DNA from 3 places in the Streptomyces ferrugineus genome. Region 3 is predicted to be linked to each of the others. Evidence: riboswitches for the same ligand, from Rfam matches in the RefSeq annotation. Region 3 holds a riboswitch; each other region holds the start of a gene.
What was found. Region 3 has a riboswitch for cobalamin ahead of metE (5-methyltetrahydropteroyltriglutamate--homocysteine S-methyltransferase). Riboswitches for the same ligand answer to the same signal wherever they lie in the genome.

Region 1 (7,609 bases), 210 kb from region 3:
GTCCGCGGTTCCCCGTACGGCGGGTTCGGTGACGTCGACCGACATGCCGAGGTCGGCCGGTTCGGCGTCCGTCGTGCTCCAGCTCGCGGATCCGCCGGACACCGCGTGCTCGAACGCCTGCGTGTCCTGCGCGACCGCCGACCCCGCGGCCGGGCACAGCAGTGCGAGCAGGGCGCCGCCTGTCACGGCGGCGGCGCCGGGTCTCTTCGTCATCTTCGGGTCTCCCTCCGGAGCGTGCTGTCGGTGCGGGTCAGCCCGCGTGCGAGGCGCGGCGCCTGCGCGCCCACAGCCAGGTCCCGGTGCCGGCCGCGACCAGGACCGCCGCCGTCGCGCCCGCCGTCAGGGCGACGGAACCGGTGCTCGCGAGCGGGCCGTCGGGCGTCTTCTCGTCGGCGTCGGCCGCACCGCCACCGCCGGTCGTGCTCGCCCCGGCCGTCGCGCTCGGCGTGGCCCTGGCGTCGTCGCCCTCGGCCGCATTCGCGCCGCCGGCGCCGAACGTCACCGGGACCCGGACCGTCTGGCTCTGGTCGCCGCCCCTGGTGTGGTCGTTGCGGGTGATGACCGCGCAGGTCACGCCGGGCTTGGTGCAGTCGGTGTCGGCGTCCTTGGCGCGCACCTTCAGGCGCACGCCGAACGAGCCGTCGTGGCCGCTGCCTTCGTACGGTTTCGCCAGTCCCTCGCCGTAGGAGGGCGGGTTGGAGGAGATCCAGACGGACGCCCCGGACTCACCGGACATGTCGACTCCGCCCACGCAGGGAGTCGGGGTCTTCCCGGCGCCGTTGTCCAGGCAGAAGGCGACGTAGACGCCCTTCTCGGTGTTGTAGCCGGAGCCGGTCACGGTCACCGTCTCGCCGCCCGCGGACAGTCCGGAGGACTTGGAGACGGTGAGCTTCTGACCCTCGGGGCCCGTCGCCGTACCGCCCGCCGCCGAGGCCGGTCCGGCGGTCGACAGCAGCAGGGCGGCGGTGCCGGCGACTGCGAGGAGTGGTCCAACTCTCTTGCGGTGCAGGCCAGTTGCCCACGCCATGAAATACCCCCACGAGAGGAAACTAAGGGAAGCCTAACCTAAACTATTGCTCGATTGTGTGTCAGGAGAGAGGACAGGAAACCCATGCGCGCACCCCGGAGATCCCTCGCCGCCCTAGGTCTGACCCTCGCGCTGCTCACGGGTGCCTGCGGCGGCGGAGGGGATGGCCCCTCGACGGCGGACGCGTCACCCGTCTCCGCGAGCGAGCGCGCCGCCGCGGCCGGGAGACAGCTCGCGAAGAACACCCTCGTACCCCTCGAAGGGGAGCCGCCCACCCCGGAGTTGCCGGTCACCGTCGACTCCTCCGACGGGCGGAAGACGACCGTCGAGGACGCCTCGCGCATCCTGCCGCTCAACGGCGGTGTCGCCGAGATCGTGTTCACGCTGGGCCTCGGCGACCGGGTCGTCGGCCGGGACATCACCGCCACCTTCGCCGAGGCGAAGAAGCTCCCGCAGGTCACCAAGGCGCACGACGTCAGCGCCGAGAGCGTGCTCTCACTGCGCCCGACGGTCGTACTGGCCGACACCGACACCGGCCCCAAGGAGGCCATCGACCAGATCCGCGAGGCCGGCGTCCCCGTCGTCGTACTCGAGACGGCCACCAGCCTCGCCGACGTCACCACCCGCACCACACGCGTCGCCGAGGCCCTCGGCGTCCCCGACGCGGGCAAGGCCCTCAACCGGCGCATGAGCGACGAACTCGCCGCGGCCCGCGCCGCCGTGCCCCGGGGCAGCAAGCCCAAGGTCGCCTTCCTCTACCTGCGCGGCAGCGCGGCCGTCTATCTCATCGGCGGCAAGGGCTCGGGCGCCGACTCGCTGATCGAGGCCGCGGGGGCGGTGGACGCGGGCAAGGACGCCGGCCTGGACAAGCCGTTCACGCCGATCACCAGTGAGGCCCTGGTGCGGGCCCGGCCGGACGTGATCCTGATGATGACCAAGGGGCTGGAGTCCGTGGGCGGAATCGACGGGCTCGTGAAGATCCCCGGGGTCGGCGAGACCCCGGCGGGGATGGACCGCCGGGTGGTGGACATGGAGGACGGGGTGCTGCTCGGGTACGGGCCGCGGACTCCGTTGGTGATCGACATCCTGGTGGACCGCATCCATCGGGCGTGACGCCGCCCGCGCGGCCGCACAGGCACGTTCACCATGACGGTCGCCGGTGTCAGCCGTCGGCCGGCAGCGTGGTCGTGGTGTGCGCGCCCGCCAGCGCGGCCAGCTCGTCCGCGTCGCGTGGACCGGGTGCGGCGTCGTCCAACAGCCCCTGGGCGCGCAGGAACCGGGCCGCCGCCACCCCCCACGGCAGCCGCAGCCCCGCCTGCCGGAGCAGATCGGTGCGGGCCAGCATCGAGGGCGCGGGGCCGGTGCGGACACCGGAGGGGGTCAGGAGCGCCGCGTCGTCGGCCCAGCGCAGGGCGAGGTCGACGTCGTGGGTGGCCATCACGACCGTGGTGCCGCCCGCGCGCAGCTCGTCGAGGGTGGCGAGCAGCCGTTCCTGGCCGTCGGGGTCGAGTCCGGCCGTCGGCTCGTCGAGGATCAGCACCCGGGGCCGCATCGCGACCGCCCCGGCGATGGCGGTGCGCTTGCGCTGCCCGTACGACAGCAGATGCGTGGGCCGGTCGGCCAGCGCGGCGATGTCCAGCGCGGCGAGCGCCTCGTCGACCCTGGCCCGCACCTCGGCGTCGGGCAGGCCGAGGTTGAGCGGGCCGAAGGAGACGTCCTGTGCGACGGACGCGGCGAAGAGCTGGTCGTCGGGGTCCTGCACCACGAGCTGGACGGTCGTGCGCAGCCGGGTCAGCCCCTTGCGGTCGTACGCGACCGGCGCGCCCTGCACCGTCAACCGCCCCTCGTGCGGCCTGAGCCCGCCGCTGAGCAGCCGCATCAGCGTGGTCTTGCCGCTGCCGTTGCGGCCCAGCAGCGCCAGCGCGCGCCCCTCGGGCACGTCGAAGTCGAGGCCGCTGAGCACGACGGGGCCGTCCTCGTAGGCGTAGGACGCGCCCCGCAGGGCGACCAGTGCGGTGGGCTCGCTCATGGCAGGGCCTTCTCCAGTACGAGGGTGAGGGCGGCCAGCGCTGCGAGCAGGGCGCAACTCGCGGCCGTGAAACGGACGGAGACCCGGGCCTCGGGCACCAGGACACGCAGGGTGCCGTCGTAGCCCCGCCCGGCGAGCCCGGCGTGCAGCCGGGAGGCCCGGTCGAAGGACCGCACGAAGGCGGTGGCGCCGAGCCCGGCGAGCGAACGCCAGGTGGCGGCCCGGGTGGTGTGCCCGAGCCGGGCGGCCTGGGCGTCCCGTACGCGGCGCATCGAGTCGAGCAGCAGGAAGCTCATGCGGTACGTCACCAGGGCGACGTCCACCACGGGTGCGGGCACCCCGGCCTTCACCAGGCGGGGCAGCAGGTCGGACATCGGGGTGGTGAACGCGAACAGCAGCACTCCGAGCGAGGCCGCCGAGGTGCGCAGCAGCAGCTCACCGGCCCGCAGGTGGCCGTCATCGGCCAGGGACACGAAGCCCTGCGGCCCGCCGACCTGTACGAGCAGCGTGGCCGCGCCGGTCACGCAGAAGCCCAGCGGCACGCGATAGGCCCGCCACAGCCGCCGTCCCGGCACGCCCGCCGGACCCAGCAGCACGGTGAGTGCGGTGACCAGGACCAGCGCGGCGCCCGGCCAGGGCGGCAGCGAGATCGCGAGCACGGTCAGGCCGAGCCCGAGCACGGCCTTGTCCACGGGGTGACGGCGGCGCCAGCGACTGCTGTGCGCCGCCGCGTCGATCGGCAGCACCCGTCAGACCCCGTCGGCCTTCGGCTTCTCGGCGTCCCGCTGCCGCTCCAGCGCCCGCTGCTCGCCCTGCCGCCGGCCCCGGTGCAGACCGAAGTAGTAGGCCAGAACCCCGGCACCGAGGGCCGCCTGGAGGGAGAACAGCGCCGACTCGATCTCACCGGACGGCGGCTCGTACAGCGGCGAGAACCAGGGCTCGTAGTCCGGCTCGATCTCGGTGATCGCCGTCTCCGCCTCGCCGTCGGCCCCCGTGAACGGCTCCTCCTTGTGGTCGCCGAGCCCGAGCGCGAGCGGCAGCACGGCGAGCGCGGCCACGACGGCCAGCAGCAGGATGTTGATCTTCGTGTTCTTACTCATCGTCTTCTTGCTCATCGGGCCACCGCCTCGGTCTCGCTCCGGGACTGCTTCTTGGCGAGGAGCACACCCAGCCGGGTCAGTTCGCCCTTGCTGGACTGCACCAGCAGCCGCATCACGAGCACCGTCAGCAGGCCCTCGCTCACCGCGAGCGGGATCTGGGTGACGGCGAAGATGGAGCCGAACTTGCCGAGCGCACCCAGGAATCCGCTGCCCGGGTCGGGGAAGGCGAGCGCGAGCTGGACACTGGTGACGCAGTAGGTGGACAGGTCGGCGACGAACGCTCCGAAGAAGACGGCGACCATCAGCGGCACGTCGTACCGCCGCAGCAGCTTGTAGACCGCGTATCCGGCCCAGGGCCCCACGATCGCCATCGAGAAGACGTTCGCGCCGAGCGTGGTCAGGCCGCCGTGCGCGAGCAGCAGCGCCTGGAAGAGCAGGGTGATGGTGCCCAGGACCGCCATGATCGGCGGCCGGAACAGGATGGCGCCGAGTCCGGTTCCGGTCGGATGCGAGCAACTGCCGGTCACCGAGGGCAGCTTCAGCGCGGACAGGACGAAGGTGAAGGCCCCGGAGGCGCCGAGGAGCAGCGTGCTCTCGGGATGCTCCCTGACCTCACGGGTGAGTGAACGGACTCCGTGGACGACGAACGGCGCCGACGCGACGCCCCAGGCGACCGCGTGCGCCGGAGGCAGGAAACCCTCGGCTATGTGCATGGCTCAGCAGACCCTCTCCAGCACCTCGTGGATGGTTGACGTGCCTTGGCCGGTCTCCTGGCTGACGGGTACCACCGCCCGTGCTCCGCCTTCCCGGGTCCCGAAGGACCCAGTGGCTGCCCGTGAGGGCCGGAGCCGGACTTCCCGATTCACAGTGGCGAGGGCCGCACCGGCATCACACCGGATTTCCCGTTCACCAAGGCGTGGTGACAGTAGTGCCCGCGCAGGGTGACTGACAAGCACGCCCAGGGGGCGCGAAGGGGGCGTTCGCCCGCTTCGTGGCGGGTTCCCCCGTCGGCGCGTAACGTGACGGACCATGAAGATCCTCATCAGCGCCGACATGGAGGGCGCCACCGGCGTGACCTGGCCGGCCGACGTGCTGCCGGGGACGCCGCAGTGGGAGCGGTGCCGGGGGATGTTCACCTCGGACGTCGACGCCGCCGTGCTGGGCTTCTTCGACGGGGGTGCCGACGAGGTCCTCGTCAACGAGGCGCACTGGACGATGCGCAATCTGCTGCTCGAACAACTGGACGAGCGGGTCGAGATGCTCACCGGACGGCACAAGGCGCTCTCCATGGTGGAGGGCGTGCAGCACGGGGACGTGGACGGCATCGCCTTCGTCGGCTACCACGCCGGCGCCGGAATGGACGGCATCCTCGCCCACACCTACCTCGCGAACCAGATCACCGGGGTGTGGCTGAACGACGTACGCGCCAGCGAGGGCCTGCTGAACGCGCACGTCGTCGCCGAGTACGGCGTGCCCGTCGTGCTCGTCACCGGCGACGACGTGGCCTGCGAGGACGCGCTCGGATACGCGCCGGAGGCGCTGAAGGTCGCCGTCAAGGACCACGTCTCGCGCTACGCCGCCGTGTGCCGCACGCCGGCCAGGACCGCCGCGGACATTCGTGCCGCCGCCAAGGAGGCGGCCGCTCTGGCGGTCCGTCAGAAGCCGGTCGACGACGGCCCGTTCACCATGGCCGTCGAGTTCGACGCCGAGCACCTCGCGATGGCCGCCACCGTCGTCCCCGGCGTCGCACGTGTCGGCGAGCGAAAGGTGGCGTACACCAGCGAGCGGATGTACGAGGGAATCCGTACTTTCAAGGCGGTCACCACGATCGTCTCGGCCGCGGTGGAGGAGCAGTATGGCTGACGAGCAGGCACTGGACGAGGTCGTCACGTTCACGTCCGACCTCATCCGCATCGACACGACCAACCGCGGCGGCGGCGACTGCCGGGAGCGCCCCGCCGCCGAGTACGCCGCCGCCCGGCTGGCCGAGGCCGGCCTGGAGCCCACCCTGCTGGAGCGCACCAAGGGCCGTACGAACGTCGTCGCCCGCTTCGAGGGCACCGACCCGTCGGCGGACGCGCTGCTCGTGCACGGCCATCTGGACGTGGTGCCCGCGCAGGCCGACGAGTGGAGCGTGCACCCCTTCTCGGGGGAGATCCGCGACGGCGTGGTGTGGGGGCGCGGCGCGGTCGACATGAAGAACATGGACGCGATGATCCTGGCCGTCGTCCGGGCCTGGGTCCGCGAGGGCGTACGGCCCCGGCGGGACGTCGTGATCGCGTTCACCGCCGACGAGGAGGCCAGCGCCGAGGACGGCTCCGGGTTCCTCGCCGACCGGCACGCGGGGCTGTTCGAGGGCTGTACCGAGGGCATCAGCGAGTCCGGCGCCTTCACCGTCCACGACGGCAGCGGCCGGCAGCTCTATCCGCTCTCGGCCGGCGAGCGCGGCACCGGCTGGATGAAGCTCACGGCACGCGGGCGGGCCGCGCACGGCTCCCGGCCCAACCGGGAGAACGCGGTCACCCGCCTCGCCGCCGCCGTCACCCGGATCGGCGCCCACGAGTGGCCGATCCGTCTGACCCCCACGGTCCGCGCCGCCCTCACCGAACTCGCCGCCCTGTACGGCCTCGACGCCGACCTGGACGACGTGGACGGCCTGCTTCAGAAGCTCGGCCCGGTCGCCAAGCTGGTGGAGGCGACCGTCCGCAACAGCGCCAACCCGACCATGCTGGAGGCCGGTTACAAGGTCAACGTCATCCCGGGTCAGGCCGTGGCCTACGTCGACGGCCGCTATCTGCCGGGCTTCGAGGACGAGTTCCGCGCCACGATGGACCGGCTCACCGGACCCGACGTCGACTGGGAGTTCCACCACCACGAGGTGGCCCTCCAGTCGCCCGTCGACTCACCGACGTACGCCCGTATGCGCGCCGCCGTCGAGGAGTTCGCGCCCGAGGGGCACGTGGTGCCGTACTGCACGCCCGGCGGCACGGACGCCAAGCAGTTCTCCCGCCTCGGCATCACCGGCTACGGCTTCTCGCCGCTGAAGCTGCCGGAGGGCTACGACTACGGGGCCATGTTCCACGGCGTCGACGAGCGGGTGCCCGTCGAGGCACTGCACTTCGGCGTCCGGGTGCTCGACCGCTTTCTGCGCACGGCCTAGGCGAGGTGGGGGAGACAGTGCGGACACTGGCGTACGGTTCCTGGCCCTCGCCCATCGACGCGGCCACCGCGGCGGCGCACGAGGGGCACCCCGAGTACGTGGGCTTCGTCGGCGACGAGGCGTGGTGGACCGAGCCACGGCCCACGGAGGGCGGACGGCGCACGCTGGTGCGACGGCGCGAAGACGGGGCCGAGGAGTCGGTGCTGCCCACGCCGTGGAACGTGCGCAGCCGGGTCGTCGAGTACGGCGGACAGCCCTGGGCCGGCGCGCTGGTCGACGGGCGGCCGCTCGTC
Region 2 (7,609 bases), 1.5 Mb from region 3:
CGACGCCACCCGCGTCTGCGTCCGGCACATCCGCCGCCCGGCCCTGTCCACGCTCAGCGAGGCGCCGTACGTCGAGTCGAAGATCACCGCACCGGCCGGGCTGATCCCGACCAAGGAGGAGAAGGAGGAGGAGCGCCGTGCCGTCGCTTCGGCGGGTACTCCGTAGTGTGCGCTGGTATCTGCGCGAGCTGACCGACGAGTCCGCGTACGACCGCTATGTCGCGCATGTCCGGAACGAGCACCCGGACGCGAGGGTGCCAACCCGGCGCGACTTCGAGCGGATGCGGACCGACCGCCAGGAGACCGACCCGCGCCAGGGGTTCCGCTGCTGCTGAGCGTCCGGACCGCACGGCCGCCGCACACACCATTCCTCCACATCCGATATGCGGACAGGGTCTTCCGCTGTCGATGCACCGTCACCTACATTGCCTGCGCGTTTCTGTGGTGATCAGTGAGGGGACGGAGCCGTCAGATGTCAGATACATCAGAAGTGAACAGAGGGCCGGTGGTGACTCCCGTGCGGGTCGTCATCGCGCTCTGCCTCGGCGCGCCCTTCGTGGCGATGCTGTGGGTCGGTTCGTACGCCAAGGCCGATCCGGAGTTCGCCGGCATCCCGTTCTTCTACTGGTACCAGATGCTGTGGGTGCTCATCTCCACCGTGCTGACGATGATCGCGTACCAGCTGTGGCGGCGTGACCAGCGCGCCCGGCGTGGAGGTGGCAAGTGAAGGACGGCGTGAACGGCGTCGCGCTCGCCGTCTTCATCTTCTTCTTCCTGGCCGTCACGGTCATGGGCTTCCTGGCCGCGCGCTGGCGCAAGGCCGCGAACGAGAACACCCTGGACGAGTGGGGCCTGGGCGGCCGGTCGTTCGGCACCTGGGTCACCTGGTTCCTGCTCGGCGGCGACCTGTACACGGCGTACACCTTCGTCGCCGTACCGGCGGCGATCTACGCGGCGGGCGCGGCCGGCTTCTTCGCGGTGCCGTACACCATCCTCATCTACCCGCTGATCTTCACGTTCCTGCCCCGCCTGTGGTCGGTGTCCCACAAGCACGGCTATGTGACGACCTCGGACTTCGTGCGCGGCCGCTTCGGCTCGAAGGGACTGTCGCTGGCGGTGGCCCTCACCGGCATCCTGGCGACGATGCCGTACATCGCGCTCCAGCTCGTCGGCATCCAGGCCGTCCTTGACGTGATGGGCGTCGGCGGCGGCGAGAACACCAACTGGTTCATCAAGGACCTGCCGCTGCTCATCGCCTTCGGTGTGCTGGCCGCGTACACGTACTCCTCCGGACTGCGCGCGCCCGCGCTGATCGCGTTCGTGAAGGACACGCTGATCTACATCGTCATCGCGGTGGCGATCATCTACATCCCGATCAAGCTGGGCGGGTTCGACGACATCTTCGCCGCCGCCGACAAGAAGTACACGGAGGCCGGCGCGGGCGGGCTGATCCCGGCCGCCGGGGGGCAATGGACGTACGCCACCCTGGCGTTCGGCTCGGCGCTCGCGCTGTTCATGTACCCGCACTCGATCACGGCGACCCTGTCCTCGAAGAGCCGTGAGGTGATCCGCCGCAACACCACGATCCTGCCGCTGTACTCCCTGATGCTGGGCCTGCTGGCGCTGCTGGGCTTCATGGCGATCGCGGCCGGCGTCAAGGTGCAGAACGGCCAGCTGGCGATTCCGCAGCTCTTCGAGAACATGTTCCCCGACTGGTTCGCGGGCGTGGCCTTCGCGGCGATCGGCATCGGCGCGCTGGTGCCGGCGGCCATCATGTCCATCGCGGCGGCAAATCTCTTCACCCGCAACATCTACAAGGACTTCATCAAGCCGGACGCCACGGCCGAGCAGGAGACCAAGGTCTCCAAGGTGGTCTCCCTGCTGGTGAAGGTGGGCGCGCTGGTCTTCGTGCTGGCGATGGACAAGACGGTCGCCATCAACTTCCAGCTCCTGGGCGGCATCTGGATCCTGCAGACCTTCCCGGCCCTGGTCGGCGGCCTGTTCACCCGCTGGTTCCACCGCTGGGCGCTGCTGGGCGGCTGGGCGGTCGGCATGATCTACGGCACGGTCGCGGCGTACGGGGTCGCCTCCCCGACCCAGAAGCACTTCGGCGGCTCCTCGGCGGAGATCCCCGGCATCGGTGAGATCGGCTACATCGGTCTGACGGCGTTCGTGCTGAACGTGGTGGTGACGGTGGTCCTGACCTTCGTCCTGAGGGCGGCGAAGGCCCCCGAGGGCGTCGACGAGACCAGGCCGGAGGACTACACGGCGGACGCGGGCGACCCGGGAGTGCAGGTGGAACTGCCCGCGGCGACCGCGGGATCGTCCCACTGAACACCTGACACCGACGGGCCGCCGGAGCGATCCGGCGGCCCGTCGTCGTGGGCGTCCGGCAGACGTCGACATCACTCTCCTCACCTACAAGTTGACGCTCTGAAACCGCCGCGACACAACATCTGGGGGTGGCGTGGCGGGCGAGCACAAGATGTATGCTCGTGCTCGCTGTCGCCGCAGGGGAATCCGGTGCGAATCCGGAACTGTCCCGCAACGGTGTACTTGTGCATGTCCGTTCCCAGAAACGCCGTGCACAGGAGTCAGTCCGAGGACCTGCCGACAGCGCGCCCGGCCACCCGGTCGGTGCGCCCTGACGTCCGGGCCTCGTGGAATGGGCCGGTGGACGCGACGCCGTGTGCGCTCGTGTGCTGCCCCCTGCCCTCCGCAAGGCCCCGTGCCGAGCGAGGGAGAGCCCCCACGTGACCATCGCGCCAGCCGATCCTGCTTCAGCAGCCCCCGTGGAAACCGACGGTCCCGGTGCCGCGCTGCTGCGGACCCTCACCGAGCTGACCGCCGACCTCCCCGACGCCGACGCCGGCCGGGTCGCCGCCGCCGCGCTGCGCGGCCGGTCCGCCCTCGCGGACGAGACGGAGCTGCGCGAGCTGGCCACCGAGGCGGCCGCCGGTCTCATCTCCGAGGACCCCGCCTACAGCAGGCTGGCCGCCCGGCTGCTGACCCTCTCCATCGCCGCCGAGGCCGCCTCGCAGGGCGTGACGTCCTTCACCGAGTCGGTCGCGGTCGGGCACCGGGAGGGCCTCATCGCCGACCGGACCGCCGAGTTCGCGCGCATCCACGCCGCCCGCCTCGACGCCCTCATCGACACGGCGGCCGACGACCGCTTCGGCTACTTCGGCCTGCGCACCCTGCACAGCCGGTACCTGCTCCGGCACCCGATCACGCGTCGGGTGATCGAGACGCCCCAGCACTTCATGCTGCGTGTGGCCGCCGGGCTCGCCGAGGACGACACCACCAGGTCGGTGGACGAAGTCGCCGCGCTCTACGGGCTCATGAGCCGCCTCGACTACCTCCCCTCCTCCCCCACCCTCTTCAACTCCGGCACCCGGCACCCCCAGATGTCGTCCTGCTACCTCCTGGACTCCCCCAAGGACGAGCTGGACTCCATCTACGACCGCTACCACCAGGTCGCCCGCCTGTCGAAGCACGCCGGCGGCATCGGCCTGTCGTACTCCCGCATCCGCTCCCGCGGTTCGCTGATCCGCGGCACCAACGGGCACTCCAACGGCATCGTCCCGTTCCTGAAGACCCTCGACGCCTCCGTCGCCGCCGTGAACCAGGGCGGCCGGCGCAAGGGCGCGGCCGCGGTCTACCTGGAGACCTGGCACTCCGACATCGAGGAGTTCCTGGAGCTGCGCGACAACACCGGTGAGGACGCCCGCCGTACGCACAACCTGAACCTCGCGCACTGGATCCCGGACGAGTTCATGCGCCGGGTCAACGCCGATGAGGTGTGGAGCCTGTTCTCCCCGTCCGACGTGCCCGAGCTGGTCGACCTGTGGGGCGAGGAGTTCGACGCGGCGTACCGCGAGGCGGAGGCCGCCGGGCTCGCGAAGAAGACCATCCCGGCCCGTGACCTCTACGGCCGCATGATGCGCACCCTCGCACAGACCGGCAACGGCTGGATGACGTTCAAGGACGCCGCCAACCGCACCGCCAACCAGACGGCCCTGCCGGGCCATGTCGTCCACTCCTCCAACCTCTGCACGGAGATCCTGGAGGTCACGGACGACGGGGAGACGGCGGTCTGCAACCTGGGGTCGGTCAACCTCGGCGCCTTCGTCGACATGGCGACCGGCGACATCGACTGGGAGCGGCTCGACGCCACCGTGCGCACCGCCGTGACCTTCCTGGACCGCGTCGTCGACATCAACTTCTACCCGACCGAGCAGGCGGGCCGCTCCAACGCCAAGTGGCGGCCGGTGGGCCTGGGTGCGATGGGCCTGCAGGACGTGTTCTTCAAGCTGCGGCTGCCCTTCGACTCGCCGGAGGCCAAGGCCCTCTCCACGCGCATCGCCGAGCGCATCATGCTCGCCGCGTACGAGGCCTCCGCCGACCTCGCCGAGCGGGGCGGCCCGCTGCCGGCCTGGCAGAAGACCCGTACGGCCAAGGGGGTGCTGCACCCCGACCACTACGGCGTCGAACTCACCTGGCCGGAGCGCTGGGCCGCGCTGCGCAGCCGTATCGCCACGACCGGCCTGCGCAACTCCCTCCTGCTCGCCATCGCGCCCACCGCCACCATCGCGTCCATCGCCGGCGTGTACGAGTGCATCGAGCCGCAGGTCTCCAACCTGTTCAAGCGCGAGACGCTCTCCGGTGAGTTCCTCCAGGTCAACTCCTACCTGGTCGACGAGCTGAAGCGGCTCGGCGTCTGGGACGCCCGCACCCGCGAGGCGCTGCGCGACTCCAACGGCTCGGTGCAGGACTTCGCCTGGATCCCGGCGGACGTACGGGCGCTGTACCGCACGGCGTGGGAGATCCCGCAGCGCGGGCTCATCGACATGGCGGCGGCGCGGACCCCGTTCCTGGACCAGTCCCAGTCGCTGAACCTCTTCATGGAGACGCCGACCATCGGCAAGCTCTCCTCGATGTACGCGTACGCCTGGAAGTCGGGCCTGAAGACGACGTACTACCTGCGCTCGCGCCCGGCGACCCGCATCGCCCGCGCGGCACAAGCGACCGTCCCCGCCCAGCAGACGGCTCCCGAAGACGCCGTCGCCTGCTCCCTGGAAAACCCCGAGTCCTGCGAGGCCTGCCAGTAATGACCACCCGTAACCAGAATCTCCTCGACCCGGGCTTCGAGTTGACCCTGCGCCCCATGCGCTACCCCGACTTCTACGAGCGCTACCGGGACGCCATCAAGAACACCTGGACGGTGGAGGAGGTCGACCTCCACTCGGACGTCGCCGACCTCGCCAAGCTCAGCCCCGCCGAGCAGCACCTCATCGGCCGGCTGGTGGCCTTCTTCGCGACGGGCGACTCGATCGTCGCGAACAACCTGGTGCTGACGCTGTACAAGCACATCAACTCCCCCGAGGCACGGCTGTACTTGTCGCGCCAGCTCTTCGAGGAGGCCGTGCACGTCCAGTTCTACCTGACGCTGCTGGACACCTACCTCCCCGACCCGGAGGACCGCGCCGCCGCCTTCGCGGCCGTGGAGAACATCCCCTCCATCCGCGAGAAGGCCGGGTTCTGCTTCAAGTGGATCAACGAGGTCGAGAAGCTGGAGCGCCTGGAGACCCAGGCCGACCGGCGTCGCTTCCTGCTCAACCTGATCTGCTTCGCGGCGTGCATCGAGGGCCTGTTCTTCTACGGTGCCTTCGCGTACGTCTACTGGTTCCGCAGCCGGGGCCTGCTGCACGGTCTGGCCACCGGCACCAACTGGGTGTTCCGCGACGAGACGATGCACATGTCCTTCGCGTTCGACGTGGTCGACACCGTCCGCAAGGAGGAGCCGGAACTCTTCGACGACCGGCTCCAGCAGCAGGTCACCGACATGCTGAGGGAGGCCGTCGAGGCCGAGCTGCAGTTCGCACGCGACCTGTGCGGTGACGGCCTCCCGGGCATGAACACCGAGTCGATGCGGCAGTACCTGGAGTGTGTCGCCGACCAGCGTCTGACGCGGCTCGGCTTCGCTCCGGTGTACGGCTCCGAGAACCCCTTCAGCTTCATGGAGCTGCAGGGCGTTCAGGAGCTGACCAACTTCTTCGAGCGGCGTCCGTCGGCGTACCAGGTGGCGGTGGAGGGCACCGTCGACCTGGACGAGGACTTCTGATCCTCGGCCTCCCTCAGCTGGCGGTCGATCCGGCGCTCGTGAAGGTGTCCCACGAGCGCCGGACCCGCGACGAGGACGAAGAGAACCACTACGGCCATGTATTCGAGGAGTGCGTCCATGCCGTAAGTCTCATACGGGCAAGACACTCCTGACAGTGGCAGGACTGCCGTACACCCTCGATTTACTGCCACTTCCGAGGCACACTGGCAGCATGCTGAAGAACGTGGCGGCCGTCCTGCTCGACGGCGTGCACCCCTTCGAACTCGGCGTGGTGTGCGAGGTGTTCGGCCTCGACCGCAGCGACGAGGGCCTGCCCACCTACGATTTCGCCGTCGCCTCGGCCGAGGGGCCGGTACTGGGCACGCACGTCGGAGGGCTCACCGTCGCCACGCCGCACGGCCTGGAGCGGCTGGAGGAAGCCGACCTGATCGCCGTGCCGGCGGGGGACGACTACATCACCCGCGACTATCCGCCCGAGCTGCTGGACGCCCTGGTCAGGGCCGTGGACCGGGGTGCCCGGGTGCTCAGCGTGTGCTCCGGCGTGTTCGTGCTGGGCGCGGCCGGGCTGCTCGACGGGCGGCGCTGCACTGTGCACTGGCGGCACGCCGGGGAACTGTCGCGACGGCACCCGAGGGCGATCATCGAGCCGGACGTGCTCTACGTCGACGAGGGGCCGGTGGTCACCAGCGCCGGCACCGCCGCCGGCATCGACGCCTGTCTGCACATCGTGCGCCAGGAGCAGGGGCCCGAGGTCGCCAACAAGATCGCCCGGCGCATGGTGGTGCCGCCGCACCGGGACGGCGGGCAGGCCCAGTACATCGAGCGCCCGCTGCCCCGCTCCCAGTGCGACACGGTCGGCGAGGTGCTGGCCTGGATGGAGCGTCACCTCGACGAGGACGTCACCGTCGAGCAGCTCGCCGAGCGCGCCCTCATGTCGCCGCGCACCTTCGCCCGCCGCTTCCAGCAGGAGACCGGCACCACGCCCTACCGCTGGATCCTGCGCCAACGGGTACTGCTGGCACAGCAGTTGCTGGAGGCGACGGACGAGACGGTGGACGCGATCGCGGGCCGAACGGGATTCGGCACCGCGGCCGCGCTGCGCCATCAGTTCGTACGGTCGCTGGGGACGACGCCGAACGCCTACCGGCGGACGTTCCAGGGCCCCGGGGCGGCCGCCTGAGCTACTGCCTGGCCACCGGCCTGAGCAGCAGCGTGTGCGGGTGCAGGGTGATGCCCACCCGGGTGGCGTCGTTCGAGCCGGGCACCTGCTCGAAGCGGTACTCGGCGGACAGCGCCGCCGTGATCAGCGTCAGCATCGCCATGGAGAAGTGGTCGCTCGGACACTTGCGGTTGCCGACGCCGAACGGGCTCATGGCGTATTTCGGCACCTCCTTGGCGCGTTCGGGAAGCCAGCGATCGGGGTCGAACTCGAGGTGGTGGCCGTACGACTTCGCATCGCGCTGGATGGCGTAGGGGCTGTAGACG
Region 3 (7,609 bases):
CCAGCACCACGACGGCGACGGCCCCCGTGGACGCCCCGGAGGACACCCCGAGCACGAACGGGTCGGCCAGCGGATTGCGCAGCAGCGACTGCATGACCGCCCCGCACACGGCGAGCCCGGCCCCGCACACGGCGGCGAGCAGGGTGCGCGGCATCCGCAGGTTCCACACGATGCCGTCCCGCAGCGGCGCCAACGCGCTCTCGCCGAGCCCGAGATGAGCGGCCACGGACGCCCACACGTCCGCCGTGGAGATGTCGGCCGGCCCGATCGTGACCGTGACGGCGACCGACGCGAGCAGCGCGGCCAGCCCGCCGCCGGTCAACAGCAGTGGGCGCACGTTCACTTGGCGAGCCCGAAGTCGCGCAGTCCGGCGGCGACCTGCTCGATCCCCTCGACCGTGCGGATGGACGGGTTCATCGCCTGCCCGCTGAGCAGCACGTACCGCTTCTTCCGCACGGCGGTCAGACTGCGGGTGGCGGGGTTGGTCTCCAGGAAGCGGATCTTGGCCCGGGCGCTCTCCGCGGTCTGCTGCCTGCGCGTCAGGTCGCCGATCACGATGACGTCGGGGTCACGGTCGGCGACGGTCTCCCAGCCGACCTGGGGCCACTCGTCGTGGGTGTCGGAGAAGGCGTTCCGCGCGCCGACCGCGCGGGTGATGGCACCGGGTGCGCCGCAGCAGCCGGCGAGGTAGGGCGACTGGGAGTTGGCGAACCAGTACATGAGGGAGACATCGGAGGCGTGCAGCCCGTCGGTGGCCTTGCGCACCCGCTGCTTCAGCTCCGCGACGAGCTTCTCGCCGCGCTCGTCGACGCCGAAGGCACGGGCCAGGTCACGGATCTCGCCGTACACGGCGTCGAGGGTGAGCGGCGCGCTGCGCGATCCGTCGCCGCCGCTGTCGTTGTCCTTGCCCGTGGAGCAGTCGGAGGGCGAGACGTACGTGGGCACGCCGAGCTTCTCGAACTGCTCGCGGGTGGCGACGCCGCCCTTGCCGAGGGTGGAGACGAACGAGGCGGTGACGAAGTCGGGTTCGGCGTCCAGGACCCTCTCGAAGGAGGGGTTGTCGTCGGCCAGCCGGGGCACGGCCGCGTTCGCCTTCTCCAGCCCCTTCATCACCGGGTCCGTCCAGGTCGCCGTGCCCGCCATACGGTCGGCGAGGCCGAGGGAGAGCAGGATCTCGGTGGTGCCCTGGTTGAGGGAGACGACGCGCTGCGGGGCCGACTTCAGGGTGACCTTGTGGCCGCAGTTGTCGATCGTGCGGGGATGGCCCGCGCCGGCGGGCCTCGCGGTGTCCGCGTCGGAGGCGCCGCCGCACGCGGTGAGCAGCAGGGCGGACGCAAGGACAAGTGTGGGAGTGCGGAGCACGGGCATGCCTCGGGTGTCGGGGCTCGTACGCGGAGCCTGGCCTACGGACGTCCTCCTCGCCGGGGTGGGCGCGGAGGTGCCAGCAGGTCTTCGGACTCGGGTTCGTCCGGTCGGGGCGCCTTCCCGGTCTCCCAGTGGCAGCGTGCCCCGCCCGTCCCCCTCACCGCTGCGCGTCAGTTCCGGATTCGCACCGGATTCCCTGGCCTCGGATGTGGCTCGACTGGCCTGATGAGGCTACCAAGTCCGCACGGCGTTCGGATCGTGCGATCGGTCACCGCACACGGCACGAACGTGCTGGTGTTCTGGTCGATCCGGATCTCGCGGCCCAGCCCGATGGCATACGTCTTTCCGGGCTCACCCCAGCCGCCGCGGTGCCGGGTGACCGCGCGGGCGCGGCGAACGCCTCGTAGACGTTCCACAGCGGGCAGGTGCGCCGGCCCGGGAGAAGTGGAACCCGGTCGCGGACTGTCGCTTGGACATGTTGCCGACCCTGTCGACCCGGACGAAGGAGAGGGGGACGCCGCGCAGACGCGGGCGCTGGAGGGTGCTCAGTCGCCACGCCGGAGGGCGCTCTGGTCGGCTTCGGGCTGTACTTCTTCCCCTGCGCGCAGCGCCAGATCGACGCGGGCCAGGGGCCGGGCTCAACGCGGGACTGCTGGGCCGTAGGACCGGCCGGGGGTTCCATGTGTACGGCCGCACCTGAACGGTAGGCTGGCCTGTGCAGCTGGTTCGCCCCGTCAGCCAGGCGGGACGTCGCAAGAGGGAACCCGGTGGGAATCCGGGACTGCCCCGCAGCGGTGAGCGGGAACGACCGCCGTCATACGCACTGGGTCCGACGTACCGGACTTGGGAAGCGACGGCCAGTAGGTGTCTCGTACGACGAGACGTGCCCGCGAGTCCGAAGACCTGCCAACTGCCCGCGCGCGAACCACTCGTGCGCGGACTCCCGGTGACCTCGAGGGCGGGTCGGCGTGCACAACCGAACGGGCGGCCGTGGACCGGGCCGTCGCCGTCCGGTTCTCCGGCACCCCTTCGCGCTCTCGTCCCGTCCCCGGGATCTCAGGGATTCATCTCGCGAAGGAGATCTCCGTGACCACCAGGACCGCGGCCTCGGCCGCACGGGCCACCGTGTACGGCTACCCCCGCCAGGGCCCGAACCGGGAGCTGAAGAAAGCCGTCGAGGGCTACTGGAAGGGCCGGGTCACCGCCGACACCCTCCACCGCACCGCCGCCGAACTGCGCCGCTCCACCTGGCGGCGGCTCGCCGAGGCCGGCGTCCACGAGGTGCCGACCGGTGACTTCTCGTACTACGACCACGTCCTGGACACCACCGTCGCCCTCGGCGCGATCCCCGAGCGCCACCGCGCCGCGGTCGAGGCCGACGCCCTGGACGGCTACTTCGCCATGGCCCGGGGCACCCAGCACGTCGCGCCGCTGGAGATGACCAAGTGGTTCGACACCAACTACCACTATCTCGTCCCGGAGTTGGGCCCGGACACGGTCTTCACGGCCGACTCGGCCAAGCAGGTCGCCGAACTGACGGAGGCCCTGGCGCTGGGCCTGACCGCCCGGCCCGTCCTGGTCGGCCCGGTCACCTACCTGCTGCTCGCCAAGCCCGCGCCCGGCGTGGCCGCGGACTTCGCACCGATCACCCTCCTCGACCGCCTGCTGCCCGTGTACGCCGAGATCCTGGCCGACCTGCGCGCGGCCGGCGCCGAGTGGGTGCAGCTCGACGAGCCCGCCCTGGTCCAGGACCGCACCCCGGCCAAGCTGAACGCCGCCGAGCGCGCCTACCGGGACCTCGGCACGTCGGCCGACCGGCCCAAGCTGCTCGTGGCCTCCTACTTCGACCGGCTCGGCGAGGCGCTGCCCGTGCTGGCCAAGGCACCGGTCGAGGGGCTGGCGCTCGACTTCACGCAGTCCGCGGCCGCCAACCTGGAGGCACTCGCCGCCGTCGGCGGGCTGCCCGGCAAGCGGCTCGTCGCCGGCGTCGTCAACGGCCGCAACATCTGGGTCAACGACCTGTCGGCGTCGCTCACCACCCTCGGCACCCTGCTGGGCCTGGCCGACCGGGTCGACGTCGCGGCCTCCTGCTCCCTCCTCCACGTGCCGCTGGACGCGGCGGCGGAGCGGGACATCGAGCCGCAGATCCTGCGCTGGCTCGCGTTCGCCCGGCAGAAGACCGCCGAGATCGTCACCCTCGCCAAGGGCCTCGCCCAGGGCACCGGCACGATCACCGCCGAACTCGCCGCCAACCGGGCCGACCTGGCCTCCCGCGGCGGCTCCCCGATCACCCGCGACCCGGCCGTCCGCTCCCGTGCGGCGGCCGTCACCGACGCGGACGCCCGCCGCTCACAGCCGTACGCCGAACGGGCCGCCGCCCAGCGCGCCCACCTCGACCTGCCGTTGCTGCCGACCACCACGATCGGCTCCTTCCCGCAGACCGGCGAACTGCGCGCCGCACGCGCCGGCCTGCGCGCGGGCCGCATCGACACCGCCGGCTACGAGCAGCGCGTCAGGGCCGAGATCCAGGAGGTCGTCTCCTTCCAGGAGAAGGCCGGCATCGACGTCCTGGTGCACGGCGAACCCGAACGGGGCGACATGGTCCAGTACTTCGCCGAGCAGCTCACCGGCTACCTCGCCACACGGCACGGCTGGGTGCAGTCCTACGGCACCCGCTACGTCCGCCCGCCGATCCTGGCCGGCGACATCTCCCGTCCCGAGCCGATGACGGTGCGCTGGACGACGTACGCCCAGTCCCTGACCGCCCGCCCGGTCAAGGGCATGCTCACCGGCCCGGTCACCATGCTCGCCTGGTCCTTCGTCCGCGACGACCAGCCGCTGGGCGAGACGGCCAGGCAGGTGGCCCTCGCCCTGCGCGACGAGGTGAACGACCTGGAGGCGGCCGGGACTTCGGTGATCCAGGTCGACGAGCCCGCGCTGCGGGAGACGCTTCCGCTGCGCGCCGCGGACCGCGCCGCGTACCTGGCGTGGGCCACGGCGGCCTTCCGGCTCACCACCAGCGGAGTCCGGCCGGACACGCAGATCCACACCCACATGTGCTACGCCGAGTTCGGCGACATCGTGCAGGCCATCGACGACCTCGACGCCGACGTGATCAGCCTGGAGGCGGCCCGCTCCCATATGCAGGTCGCCCGGGAGCTGGCCGCGCACGGCTATCCGCGCGAGGCCGGGCCGGGTGTCTACGACATCCACTCGCCGCGCGTGCCGAGCGCCGAGGAGGCGGCCGAGCTGTTGCGGACCGGGCTCGGGGCGATCCCCGCCGAGCGCCTGTGGGTCAACCCCGACTGCGGCCTGAAGACCCGCGGCTGGCCCGAGACCCGCGCGTCCCTGGAGAACCTGGTCGACGCGGCCCGCACGGTCCGCGCGGAGCTGCCCGGGGCCTGAGGTCCGTTCTCGGGGGCGGCCGCCCCACCCGCCTGTACGGGAACCCGGGACGGGGTCCGGATCTTTGTGGCTTCTGCCAGTACGGCCCTTTGCCGAGGTGCGGGAAGACTGCCCGCCATCGACGAAGCACACGGGAGGACGACACGGTGAGCGTGCAGCAGTACGACGAGATCGGTGAGGCGTTCGAGGGCTTCAAGTCCCTGCCGTTGACGCGGTATGCGGAGGTGCCCGGCTTCCTGGCCATGGTCGGGGACGTGCGCGGCAAGTCGGTCCTCGACCTGGCGTCCGGCACCGGTTTCTACAGCAGGGAGTTCATGCGGCGGGGCGCCGCGGAGGTGCTCGGCGTCGACATCTCCGGGGAAATGGTCGCCGCGGCGCGGGCGTTGGAGGCGCGTGATCCGCTGGGGGTGCGCTACGAGGTGGGGGACGTGGCCGAACTGCGGCCCCATGGGCGGCAGTTCGACGTCGCGCTGGGAGTGCAGTTGCTCAACTACGCGCCGGACGTCGCCGCCATGGAGCGGATGTGCCGCAATGTGCACCGCAGCCTGGCGCCCGGCGCCGAGTTCTTCGTGCTGGCCCAGTCCCCCGACTACCGCGGCGGCGGGTCGGCGCTGGAGAAGTACGGCTTCCGTTGCGAGCCGACCGGCGAGGAACTCGAGACCGGGCCGCGCTTCCGGGTCACGGCGCTGCTCGACCCGCCGGTCAGCATCGTCAGCGCGGCCCCGCGCCGCGAGGTCTACGAAGCGTGCCTGGGGGCGGCCGGGTTCGGCGAGGTGACCTGGGTCCCGTTGGAGGTGTCCGAGGCCGGCGTGCGCGAGTACGGCGCCGACTTCTGGGCGGACTTCCGCGCCGACCCTCCGCTGGAGATGCTGCGCTGCCGCGCCTGACGCCCGTCACGCACCCGGATCGCGGTACCGCCCGCAGCGGTACCGCGACCGCACAGCGCGGACGGGCCGTGCCGGTGTCCGCGCGCCACCGCACCGCCGCCGTCGTCCGGGGCGACGATCAGCCGCCGGTACTGATCGGGCGTCAGCGCGACGGCGTCACCGCCCCTGAGGGTGATACGGCGGTGATACAGCGGGGCCGGGGGGTGTCCGGCTACTCGGCTCCTCCGCTGAACGGTGCGGCCGGTTCGAGTGACCACCGCCGGGGCCCCCGCCCTACCGCCGGGGGCCTACACCCAACCACCGGGCCCTACACCCCACCACCGGGGCCCACGCCCCACCACCGGGCCCTACACCCCACCGCCGGGGCCCACGCCCCACCACCGGGCCCTACACCCCACCACCGAGGCCCACGCCCAACCACCGGGCCCTACACCCCACCACCGGGGCCGCTGTCGGCCACCGAGGCCCACACCACACCGAGGCCCACGCCCCACCGCCGAGGCCCACACCTCACCACCAGGGCCCACACCCAACCATCAGGCCCTACACCCCACCACCGAGGCCGCTGTCGGCCACCGGGGCCCACGCCCCACCCGGGGCCCACGCCCCACCACCGAGGCCCACACCCAACCGCCGATGCCCCACCCCACAACCGGGCCCTACGCCCCACCCCCGAGGCCGCCGTCGGCCGCGAGTCCGAGTTCGCGCCCGTCGAGCCGTGCGAAGAAGCGCTCCACGTCGGTCTCGGTGACCTCGGGGAGGGTGGCCGGGGACCAGCGCGGGGTGCGGTCCTTGTCGATGATCTGGGCGCGGACGCCCTCCACCAGGTCGGGGCGGGTCAGGGCCGCGCAGGAGACGCGGAACTCCTGGTCGAGGACCCGCTCCAGCGATCCGAGCCGGCGGGCGCGGCGCACCGCGGCCAGGGTGACCTTGAGCGCGGTCGGCGACTTGGCGAGCAGGGTCTCGGCGGCCTCCTTGGCGGCCGGGTCGCCGGCGGCGAACAGCCGGTCGACGATGTCCTCGACGGTGTCGGCGGCGTAGCAGGCGTCGATCCAGTCGCGCCACTCGGCCAGTTCGCCCGGGGGCGGGGTCTGCTGCGCATGCCGGGCGAGCGCGTCCCGTACGGGCGACTCGGCGAGGTCGTCGGCCAGGTCGCCGAGCGCGGCGGACGGCACATAGTGGTCGGCGAGCCCGCACAGCATGGCGTCCCGGGCCCCGATCCGCGCACCGGTGAGGGCGAGATGGGTGCCCAGTTCGCCCGGGGCGAGGCCGAGCAGACGGGTGCCGCCGACGTCCGGGACGAAGCCGATGCCGGTCTCGGGCATGGCGATCCGGGACCGCTCGGTGACGACGCGGAAGGCGCCGTGCGCGGAGACGCCGACGCCGCCGCCCATCACGATGCCGTCCATGAGGGCGACATACGGCTTGGGGTAGCGGGCGATCCGGGCGTTGAGGCGGTACTCGTCGCGCCAGAACGCGGCCGAGGCGGTGCCGTCGCCGTCGCGCGCGTCGTCGTGGATGGCGCGGATGTCACCGCCGGCGCACAGACCGCGGTCGCCCGCGCCGGTGATCACGACGGTCTCGACGGCCGGGTCGTGCTCCCAGGCGGTGAGGGCCTCGTCGATGCGGCGGACCATCGCGTGGGTGAGGGCGTTCAGGGCCCTCGGCCGGTTGAGGGTGATGCGGCCCGCCCGGCCGGTGGTGTGCAGCAGGACCGGCTCTTCGGCGGCGCTCATGATCTCGTTGCCCCTTCCGGGTTCTGCTTCCAGGATCTGATGGACCCGCAGGTCACGGACGATCTTCTCGGCACCGTTATATAGTTGGACGTCCTAGTAAATCCACCGCCGAGGACCCCACAGTAAGGTCCGGAGACCCAGGTCACAGTGCGGAAGAGGGAAAGGTCACAGCCGTGCCCACTGCTGCTCCTTTGATGATCTGACCTAGCATCCGAG

Region 1: linked by a shared signal. The riboswitch ahead of IM697_RS30180 (energy-coupling factor ABC transporter permease) and the one ahead of metE (5-methyltetrahydropteroyltriglutamate--homocysteine S-methyltransferase) in region 3 are both predicted to bind cobalamin.
Region 2: linked by a shared signal. The riboswitch ahead of IM697_RS37475 (ribonucleoside-diphosphate reductase subunit alpha) and the one ahead of metE (5-methyltetrahydropteroyltriglutamate--homocysteine S-methyltransferase) in region 3 are both predicted to bind cobalamin.

Annotation. Positions count from the first base shown of each region.
Region 1 is NZ_CP063373.1:6,707,841-6,715,449, reverse strand. It holds gene IM697_RS30210 (HtaA domain-containing protein) at 1-213, opposite strand, end outside; gene IM697_RS30205 (hypothetical protein) at 251-1,027, opposite strand; gene IM697_RS30200 (heme/hemin ABC transporter substrate-binding protein) at 1,112-2,140, shown strand; gene IM697_RS30195 (ATP-binding cassette domain-containing protein) at 2,190-3,056, opposite strand; gene cbiQ (cobalt ECF transporter T component CbiQ) at 3,053-3,802, opposite strand; gene IM697_RS30185 (energy-coupling factor ABC transporter substrate-binding protein) at 3,806-4,156, opposite strand; gene IM697_RS30180 (energy-coupling factor ABC transporter permease) at 4,168-4,869, opposite strand; cobalamin riboswitch at 4,900-5,085, opposite strand; gene IM697_RS30175 (M55 family metallopeptidase) at 5,186-6,019, shown strand; gene IM697_RS30170 (M20/M25/M40 family metallo-hydrolase) at 6,012-7,316, shown strand; gene IM697_RS30165 (S9 family peptidase) at 7,322-7,609, shown strand, end outside.
Region 2 is NZ_CP063373.1:8,428,131-8,435,739, forward strand. It holds gene IM697_RS37455 (carbon starvation CstA family protein) at 1-166, shown strand, start outside; gene IM697_RS37460 (YbdD/YjiX family protein) at 138-335, shown strand; gene IM697_RS37465 (DUF3311 domain-containing protein) at 473-727, shown strand; gene mctP (monocarboxylate uptake permease MctP) at 724-2,334, shown strand; cobalamin riboswitch at 2,490-2,629, shown strand; gene IM697_RS37475 (ribonucleoside-diphosphate reductase subunit alpha) at 2,754-5,111, shown strand; gene IM697_RS37480 (ribonucleotide-diphosphate reductase subunit beta) at 5,111-6,124, shown strand; gene IM697_RS37485 (helix-turn-helix domain-containing protein) at 6,336-7,304, shown strand; gene IM697_RS37490 (bifunctional albaflavenone monooxygenase/terpene synthase) at 7,306-7,609, opposite strand, start outside.
Region 3 is NZ_CP063373.1:6,919,025-6,926,633, forward strand. It holds gene IM697_RS31065 (FecCD family ABC transporter permease) at 1-343, opposite strand, end outside; gene IM697_RS31070 (ABC transporter substrate-binding protein) at 340-1,368, opposite strand; cobalamin riboswitch at 1,427-1,616, opposite strand; partial or broken gene IM697_RS45770 (short-chain fatty acyl-CoA regulator family protein) at 1,599-1,917, opposite strand; cobalamin riboswitch at 2,071-2,290, shown strand; gene metE (5-methyltetrahydropteroyltriglutamate--homocysteine S-methyltransferase) at 2,452-4,770, shown strand; gene IM697_RS31085 (class I SAM-dependent methyltransferase) at 4,917-5,657, shown strand; gene IM697_RS31090 (enoyl-CoA hydratase/isomerase family protein) at 6,317-7,393, opposite strand.